DNA from 4 places in the Agrobacterium sp. A3-95 genome. Region 1 is predicted to be linked to each of the others. Evidence: riboswitches for the same ligand, from Rfam matches in the RefSeq annotation. Region 1 holds a riboswitch; each other region holds the start of a gene.

The links. A riboswitch is a leader RNA that binds a small molecule or an ion and turns the genes downstream of it on or off. The one in region 1 is predicted to bind thiamine pyrophosphate.
Region 2: another riboswitch for thiamine pyrophosphate. It lies ahead of thiB (thiamine ABC transporter substrate binding subunit); the one in region 1 lies ahead of ACQZ5Y_RS28110 (Bcr/CflA family efflux MFS transporter).
Region 3: another riboswitch for thiamine pyrophosphate. It lies ahead of ACQZ5Y_RS08865 (ABC transporter permease); the one in region 1 lies ahead of ACQZ5Y_RS28110 (Bcr/CflA family efflux MFS transporter).
Region 4: another riboswitch for thiamine pyrophosphate. It lies ahead of thiC (phosphomethylpyrimidine synthase ThiC); the one in region 1 lies ahead of ACQZ5Y_RS28110 (Bcr/CflA family efflux MFS transporter).

Annotation. Positions count from the first base shown of each region.
Region 1 is NZ_JBNWDR010000021.1:520-2,715, reverse strand. Features, by position in the region: gene ACQZ5Y_RS28110 (Bcr/CflA family efflux MFS transporter) at 1-876, opposite strand, end outside; TPP riboswitch at 907-1,023, opposite strand; gene ACQZ5Y_RS28105 (leucine-rich repeat domain-containing protein) at 1,189-2,028, opposite strand; gene ACQZ5Y_RS28100 (GNAT family N-acetyltransferase) at 2,078-2,196, opposite strand, start outside.
Region 2 is NZ_JBNWDR010000005.1:196,638-198,833, forward strand. Features, by position in the region: gene ACQZ5Y_RS15460 (ABC-F family ATP-binding cassette domain-containing protein) at 1-649, shown strand, start outside; gene ACQZ5Y_RS15465 (VOC family protein) at 741-1,133, shown strand; TPP riboswitch at 1,179-1,289, shown strand; gene thiB (thiamine ABC transporter substrate binding subunit) at 1,328-2,196, shown strand, end outside.
Region 3 is NZ_JBNWDR010000002.1:721,364-723,559, reverse strand. Features, by position in the region: gene ACQZ5Y_RS08870 (TadE/TadG family type IV pilus assembly protein) at 1-701, opposite strand, end outside; TPP riboswitch at 883-985, shown strand; gene ACQZ5Y_RS08865 (ABC transporter permease) at 1,114-1,899, shown strand; gene ACQZ5Y_RS08860 (ABC transporter substrate-binding protein) at 1,896-2,196, shown strand, end outside.
Region 4 is NZ_JBNWDR010000005.1:355,838-358,033, forward strand. Features, by position in the region: gene ACQZ5Y_RS16170 (acyl-CoA dehydrogenase family protein) at 1-634, opposite strand, end outside; gene ACQZ5Y_RS16175 (acyl carrier protein) at 634-885, opposite strand; TPP riboswitch at 1,066-1,177, shown strand; gene thiC (phosphomethylpyrimidine synthase ThiC) at 1,272-2,196, shown strand, end outside.

The DNA of each region.
Region 1 (2,196 bases):
GCTGCAAGCAATGATCCGCCCCAGGATCATCATGGTCGTCAGTCGATATCGGCCGGCATAGCGCCCAGACAGGAAGCTGCCAAAAACAAAGCCAGCCGTAATGCTGCCGACGATGAGACCAAGCGCAGTCGACGACATGTTGAACATCGTAGCGACGAAGGGAGCCCCGGCGAAAAACGCGTAGACCGTGCCGACGGAGAACCCCATGCACAGCGCATAGGCCCAAAAGCGTGGCGCGCGGAAAAGCGCTGGGTATGCGCGGAACTGCTGCGCTATGAAGCCAGATCGGATTCTGTTCGTCTCACCGAGTTGGAACCAACACAAGGTCAACATTGCGGTGCCCGCAAGCGCTAGGCCCCAGAAGATAGCCCGCCAGCCCAAGGCCTCATCCGCCAAACCGCCAAGCGCCGGGCCAATCATCGGTGCCAGCGCCCAGATCATCGCTGCATAGCCAATGCGGCTTGCTGTCTGCTCCTTGCCAGCATTGTCCCTGATAATCCCCATTGAAACTGGATAGCAGGAGGTGATCGCCGCCTGGAGCGAACGGAAGGTAAGAAAGGCCCAGATATTGGATGCAAGAGCACAACCGATGGACCCGACTGTGAAGAATACGAGGCTGACGATGACGATCGGCCGACGCCCGAACCGGTCGGACATCGGCCCCATGATCAGTTCCAGTATAACGGCGACAGCTGCGTAGCCCGCCAGAGACAGGCTCACGAGAGCATAATCGCTTTGGAAATCTCTTGCGATGTGCGCCATCGACGGCAGGAAGATGTTCAATGGTAGCACCGAAAGGGAGCATAGAAGGGTCAACGTAACAAGCGTAGGCGGACGTTGTGCGCTCAGTCGTGCAAGTTGGCTATGTAACGTCATTGCGGCCCCTTTTATGAGGCCGGCAAAAGAGAGAGGCGTCTGACCCGTCCCTTCGCCGGCATGATCCGGATCAGGTTCAAAGGGTCACTGCGCTGCGTTCGCCCAACAGTATCTCAGCCCTTTGACAGGGCACCCCTCGGTACTGATGAGACTAGCCTAAACTTTGAAGGATGCACATGGGGTTTGGGTTTGAAATCTGTCGCAGCGAACCTGATCGCGGCGATGTCCGATTGCTTAGGCATCCGTGACCGCTTCTGGCGCGAAGGGAAGGACTGCCGACGGCCCAAACCGGTCATTGGCCGTGGAAAAAAATCAGGAGTTGCGCGACAATTTGGTATAGCGTTTAATGTGCTTAGCTAGGCGATCAGCATCACAATCGGGACAGCACAGCCTGATCCCCTTACCAGTCAGCAGTGCTTGCGGTTTACCGCAGGATGGACAGGTCAATATTGCCGGGTTGGCATTATGGACAACGCCGCCTTTCCAAGGGAAATCGACATCCGGTCGCTGGGCCTCGAACTGAGCAAATTCCTGCCAAGAGAAATTGTTTGACAGAAAAAGCTGGTGAAGCAGTTTCAACCCCCAAAGAGGCTTCAACGAACCATCGCTGACATTGCCCGAGAAGATTAGTGTGCTCAGTGAGGTGGAGTCAGAGAGTGGCGAAAAAGAGTCAACTTTGTTCTTACCGGAGAAGGACGGCCAGATCGTTAAAGCTTGGAGTTCCTTCAAAAATTGCAACCCATCAAGGGTATTCAGTTGATCACATGAATAGACCCAAAGAGCTTTGAGCTTCGGAAATCGCGTTGCGATCCCCCGAAAGGAGGTGAGCTTGCGGCATTCAACAAGATAAAGGGACGTTAAGTGCTCAACGTCAGAGAGTCCGCAGAAATCTACTAGCGGAGCACCTTCTAAGCACCAACTCAATTCGCTGGGAGCAGGAAGTCGCTCAATCTTCTTTACTGAGCGATGGATGCCGTCAGGGTTTCCCCGAAGGAATTCCAAAGTACCAACTATCGCTGAGAAATATTCCAAATCTAAAGCCGCACCAACTTCGTTAGGATTTAAGCTGTTCTCACAACATCTTAAATAAAAGCTAAACTTGTTTCGCTGGCTTTTTCGAAGCCGCAGAGTAGGAAGTTTAGCAGCAGCCACAATGACCACAATTGGCGCGAAGCGGAAGACCGCAGTTGGCCCGTAGTGGTCATTGAGCTTGGCTAATATACAGGTATCGATTTACGATGCGCCCGCTGCTCTGGAGCCGTTTTTGGTAGACCTCCATTCGGTCATGGACTTTTTCCGCGACTTTCTGCGACGGTATAT
Region 2 (2,196 bases), on a different contig from region 1:
CCAGCCGGAACAGGCCCGCACGCCCATCCGCAACCTCTCCGGTGGTGAGCGCGCCCGTCTTATTCTTGCGCGCATTCTGGCGCGGCCTACCAACCTGCTGATCCTTGACGAGCCGACCAACGATCTCGATATCGAAACGCTCGATCTGTTGCAGGAAATCGTTGCGGGCTTTTCCGGCACGGTCATTCTCGTCAGCCACGACCGCGACTTCCTCGACCGTACCGTCACCTCCACAATCGCGCCCGCCAATCCGGACCAGCCTGATGGACGCTGGATCGAATATGCCGGCGGCTATTCGGACATGATGGCGCAACGCAAGGGTGCCGCAGAAGAAAAGCGCAAGGCGGAGAAGCAGGAAAAGGCAAAGACCGCCCCTTCCGCCTCCGCGTCGCAGGACCCTTCAAAGGCCAAGGGCAAGCTTTCCTTCAAGCAAAAATTTGCGCTCGAAAACCTTCCAAAGGAAATGGAGAAGGCGCAGGGCGAAATCGCCAAGCGTGAGCAGCGCATGGCCGATCCCAATCTGTTCACCAAGGACCCGGCTACCTTCAATACGCTGGCGCAGGAAATGACGAAGCTGCGCGAAAAGCTCGAAGCCATGGAAGAGGAATGGCTGGAGTTGGAGATGCTGCGCGAGGAAATTGAAGGGTGACTTGGTCGCGATTTCTTGACTGAGGTCTCATCCACCTTTGACAGGGAGGTGGAATTGCCGTTTCCTGTGCGGGTTCGGAGGAGTTCACAAAATGCGCATGATCTTCGTCAATCTGCCGGTCAAGAATATCGAGACATCGAGAAGCTTCTTCACGGCTCTCGGTTTCACCTTCAATCCGGAATATTCGGATGACCGCACGCTCTGCATGATCGTTGAGGAGAACATCTTCGTGATGCTTCTTCAGGAGGAGCGTTTTCGCGATTTCATCAATGGCGATATCGCCGACGCCACACGCAGCACCGAGGTCCTGACCTGTCTCACAGCGGGAAGCCGTGAGGAAATCGACCGGATGATCGAAACGGCGCTTGCCTCCGGTGGCAACACCTGGAAACCGGTTCAGGATCACGGTTTCATGTATGCCGGTAGTTTTCAGGATCCCGACGGCCATGTCTGGGAACTGGTGCACATGGTGCAGCAGGCCTGACGGCAGCCATCTTGCCAATCAGAGACAGCGGGACTACATCATCATCTTGATCTAACGGGGTGTCTTTTGTGCTTGCGTGCAAAAGGCTGAGAGGCTTGCCAACCCGAAGAACCTGATCCGGTTCATACCGGCGGAGGGATTAGACGGCTTAAGGCAAGCGGCTATTTCCCTTTTCGTTTTTTGAGGAGATACCCGTGCGCCGTCGTCTTTTCTTGAATTCCCTCGTTGCCGTTTCGTTGTTTCTGCCCGGTATTGCCACTGCTCAGGACAGACAGGAACTGACCGTCTATACCTATGAAAGCTTCGTTTCCGAATGGGGTCCCGGCCCCAAGGTGAAAGAGGCCTTCGAGAAGGTGTGCAATTGCACGGTCAATTTCGTCGGTGTGGCGGATGGCGTGGCGCTGCTCAACCGCCTGAAGCTTGAAGGGGCGGCGTCGAAGGCGGATGTCGTTGTTGGTCTCGACACCAATCTGGTCGCGGAAGCGAAACAGACCGGCCTCTTCGATATCAGCGGTATCGATGCATCGGCGGCCAAGGTGCCGGGCGGTTACAAGGACGACGTTTTCGTCCCTTACGACTACGGTCATTTCGCCGTTGTCTACGACACGCAGACGATAAAAAATCCGCCGACGAGCCTGAAGGATCTGGTGGACGGCGATCCTTCACAGAAAATCGCCATTCAGGACCCGCGCACCTCCACGCCGGGGCTTGGCCTGCTCCTCTGGGTGAAGTCCGTTTACGGCGACAAGGCACCGGAAGCCTGGGCGAAGCTCCGGAAGCGCATTCTAACCGTCACGCCGGGCTGGTCGGAATCCTATGGCCTTTTCACCAAGGGTGAGGTGCCGATGGTGCTCTCCTACACCACGTCGCCTGCCTATCACATGGTCTCGGAAAAGACGGATCGCTATCAGGCCGCGGGTTTTTCCGAGGGGCACTACATCCAGATCGAGGTTTCCGGCCTTCTCAAAAACGCGCCGCACAAGGAACTGGCGAAGCAGTTCCTCGCTTTCACGCTCACATCAGGATTTCAGGATGCCATTCCGGAAAACAACTGGATGATGCC
Region 3 (2,196 bases), on a different contig from region 1:
TTGCTGCTTTTGCGCGTGGACTTTGCCGTGTCCATCAGGCTGGCGGTTGCCTTGGCAACCACGTCGATACGCGTCGTAACCCCGAGTTTCTTGGCCTTGAAGTAATAGCTGTTCGGGTCTGCCACGCCGTCCTTCACGATGTGGCAGGCAAAAGCGCATTTATCGCCAGTATTCGCAACCAGGGTGGCAACATCCGTGGGTGTCGCGCCCACTCCCATGGAGGGCGTATTATCAAGCAGAAGATAGAAATCGCTGAAGGTTTCCGTTTCGTATTTGGCCGTGGCCGTGCCGGCAACCGAAACGAAATCCTTCCCCAGAAGCCCTGAGAGGGTCGTGCTGACCGACGCCTTGAAGCTGACGGACGACTCGACCACATTGCCGTGCTTGATCACCGAAACATCGACCGAGGTAATGGTGTAGTCCGCGTCGCCGCGCTGATTGCCATCGAAGAATGCCCGGGCTTCTTCATTGCCGACGGGAATGACACCGTCCCCCGACATCTTCTTTGCCGCCTGAACACTTGCGGACATATCGGCGACTGCCGCCAGAGCCGCGGAATCCGCTGCCTGCTGCAGATCGGCTTTGACCGACATGCCGCGCGTAATATCGAGCGTCACACCGGCAGCCCCGCACAGAGGCACCATGAGCAGCGCGGTCAGAATGCCAAAATTTCCAGATTTCTCTCGCCAGAAGTTTTTCAAGTTCGCCCCCAACCAATCTGGGAGATAAAGCTAATACAGCGGAATTGAAAAGCGGTTTCAATAAATAACTAATTTTTGATAAACTTAATATAATCAACAACTAATATGTTCGCGGCAAATTCGCCAATATTCTCGTTAACTTTCAACGTTGACATTACTTCAAAACCCTCCTAGCAAAACAGTCTCTTCCGAGGGGAGCACCTGACGGTGCTGAGATGGCGATGAGCCGGACCCTTGAACCTGATCCGGGTCATGCCGGCGTAGGAACGGAAACTGTAGCGCGTTTGCGTTACTGCCCTTTCTCTTCTCCGCTTTGCCCGGATCTCCGTGATCGCCACAGCTGGAGACCGAACGATGATGATGAAACATCCTTCCCTTCGTATACGGTACGGCTGCGTCTGAGTCCCGGCCGATGCGTGCCTCCCATGCGCTGAAGGGCGTCGTTCTTATTCTGATTGTCTGGCAGCTGGGCATCTGGCTGTTTGCACCGCCCCGCTACATCCTGCCCTCGCCCGCCGATGTTGCCGCAGCACTCCTGCGCCAGCCAGCCTTCCTGTTCGGACAGGCCATGGTGACATCAGGTGAAATGGCTGTCGGGCTTGCGGCTGGCATTGCCGCCGGCATTCTCGTTGCCTTTACGATTGCCGCCGTCCCGCGTTTTGGCCGCCTCGTCTGGCCCATGGTTCTCGTGTTGCAGGCATTTCCGGTCTTCGTGCTGGCCCCTATTCTCGTACTCTGGTTCGGTTTCGGCATGGCCTCGAAAGTTGTCATGACGGCGATCATCATCTTTTTTCCCGTCGCTTCAGCCTTCACCGACGGCCTCAACCGCACGGATCGGACAATCCTCGATGCCGCCTCGCTGACGGAGGCGAGCCACTGGCAAATCCTCACCCGGCTGCGTGTGCCGCTGGCGCTTCCCGCACTCATTTCCGGGCTGAGGGTCGCAGCTCCGCTCGCCCCGCTCGGCGCGGTCATTGGCGAATGGGTGGGCGCCTCCGCCGGGCTCGGTTTTGTCATGATCCAGTCCAATGCCCGCATGCAGACCGACACAATGTTCGCCGCCATGACTATTCTCGCCGTCATGGCGGTGCTGCTGCGGCTTGTCGTCGACCGGGCAACGGCCAACCTCGCCCCCTGGGCCAAAGAAACAGACCATCTCATTCCTTTCAAACATTTGCGGAGACTTTCGGCACCATGAAACGAACTCTTCTTTCCCTCGTCGTCGCGGCAGCAATCGTGTTTGCGCCCGTGCAATCGCAGGCGGCCGACAAGCTTACCGTATTGCTGGAATGGTTCGTGAACCCGGACCATGCACCGATGGTGATCGCCAAGGAACGCGGCCTGTTCGCAGATGCCGGGCTGGACGTTGAGCTGGTTCCGCCTGCGGACCCATCCGCCGTGCCGCGTCTCGTCTCGGCAAAACAGGCCGATATCGGCGTTCACTACCAGCCGAACCTCTATCTAGACCACGATGCCGGGCTGCCGCTCGTCCGTT
Region 4 (2,196 bases), on a different contig from region 1:
GGAAACCGTCCGAACAGGTGCCACGCATGCCGAGTGTGTCCCAGACATGGGTCTTCTCGAGCCTGTACTGATCTTTCAGGAAGACGGTCATCACCTGATCGGCCGGGGCGGCATCCTTGTGGGCGCGCGAGGTGATGAGGATGGCATCCGCATTGCTGCCGTAGGAAATGACGGTGGCGTCCTTCTCCAGCCGGCAGATGTCTCCTTCGACCTCAATCGCGCAGATGGAATTGCGCAGATTGCCGCCGATTCCGCCTTCGGTCGTGGCCGAGGCGAGCAGAAGCTGTTCGCTTGCAATGCGGCTCATGAAGCCCGCATGCCATGGGCTTGTCTCGCCGTGTTCCACAAGGCTCGATGCCTTGATGTGGTGCATGGCGAAAATCATCGCGGTTGCCGAACAGGCCTGGCCAAGCCGGGCGCAGATATCGGCGATTTGCTGTATGGATGCGCCTTCGCCACCAAGAGAGGACGGGACCTGAATGCCGAGAAGGCGCTCTTGTCTCAGCGCCTTGACGGCTTCCTCCGGGAAGCGACCGGTGACGTCCACCTCGTCCGCGTGTTTGGCGGCAATTGCTGCGACGCGGCTTGCGCGCGCGGACAGCGTTTCATCCTGCGGCGCAACGGTCACATTCATCAGGCTGCCTCTTTACCATCCAGAATGAGCTTAACGGTGTCTTCAATGGCCTTGATGCTGGCAAAGGACTTGCGGTTCAAGAGGTTGTCGGGGAATTCGATATCGAAAGCTTCCTCGATACCCAGCATCAATTGCACCGATGCAAAGGAAGAAAGACCTGCCGCATAAAGATCTGCTTCGTTTTCAATCGTATCGACGGGCGTAGGAAGCTGGCCGAATTTTGCCAGTATTTCACGAATAGTCGCATTCATTCCGACTTATCTCCCATGAATTTAACATCAGGATGGTTTGTGCTTATCGTTAATTTGAAAACGATAATATTCGCCTAAACCGTTAGGTTAATTACCACTAACGGCGCTTTTGTTGTTCGTCCACCTTTGCCAGCCATCAGCAGCACCCTTGACAAATGTCGGGCGGTGTTTTCTCTTGTGTCCATTCACCAGGGGTGTCCCGTCAAGGGGCTGAGATTCTGCTTTTATGCGCAGTGACCCGTTGAACCTGATCCAGTTCATACTGGCGTAGGGACGGTGCAAAGACCGAAGGTCGGATTGCGTGTAACTTGCGCTGCCGATGCGTCGGTATTTTCCATCATTCCGGCTCGAACTGGGTCTCCACTGTCAAACTTTGGAGCCTCATGATGAATATCGTTGCCAAGAATATCCCGCTTGTCGTCACAACCGGGCCGCATCCCGCCTCCACGAAAATCCACAAAACCGGAATTTTGCATCCGCATATTCGCGTGCCGATGCGCGAAATCGCCGTCCACCCGACGGCGGGAGAACCGCCGGTCACGGTCTATGATTCCTCAGGCCCCTATACCGATCCATTGCATAACGTTCTGATCGAAAAGGGTCTGCCGCGCCTGCGTCACGACTGGGTTGTAGCGCGCGGCGATGTCGCGGCTTACGACGGTCGGCACGTCAAACCGGAGGATAACGGCTTTGCCACTGGCGAGCGCCTGACGCCTGAATTTGCCGTGCGCCACCAGCCGCTGAGGGCCACGGAAGGAAAAGCCGTAACGCAGCTTGCCTATGCGCGGGCAGGCATCATCACGCCAGAAATGGAGTTCATCGCCATCCGCGAAAATCTGGGGCGCGAAGCGGCGAAGGAGAATCTGGCTCGTGATGGCGAGAGTTTTGGCGCGCAGATACCCGATTATGTGACGCCGGAGTTCGTCCGTCAGGAAGTCGCATCGGGCCGCGCCATCATCCCGGCCAACATCAATCACCCCGAGCTTGAGCCGATGATCATCGGCCGTAATTTTCTGGTCAAGATCAACGCCAATATCGGCAATTCCGCCGTCACCTCCTCCATGGCCGAAGAGGTGGAGAAGATGGTCTGGGCGATCCGCTGGGGTGCCGATACCGTCATGGACCTTTCGACCGGGCGCAACATCCACAATATCCGCGAATGGATCATCCGCAATTCGCCGGTGCCGATCGGCACGGTGCCGCTTTATCAGGCGCTGGAGAAGGTCAACGGCATTGCCGAGGACCTGAACTGGGAAGTGTTCCGCGACACGTTGATCGAACAGGCGGAGCAAGGCGTGGATTATTTCACCA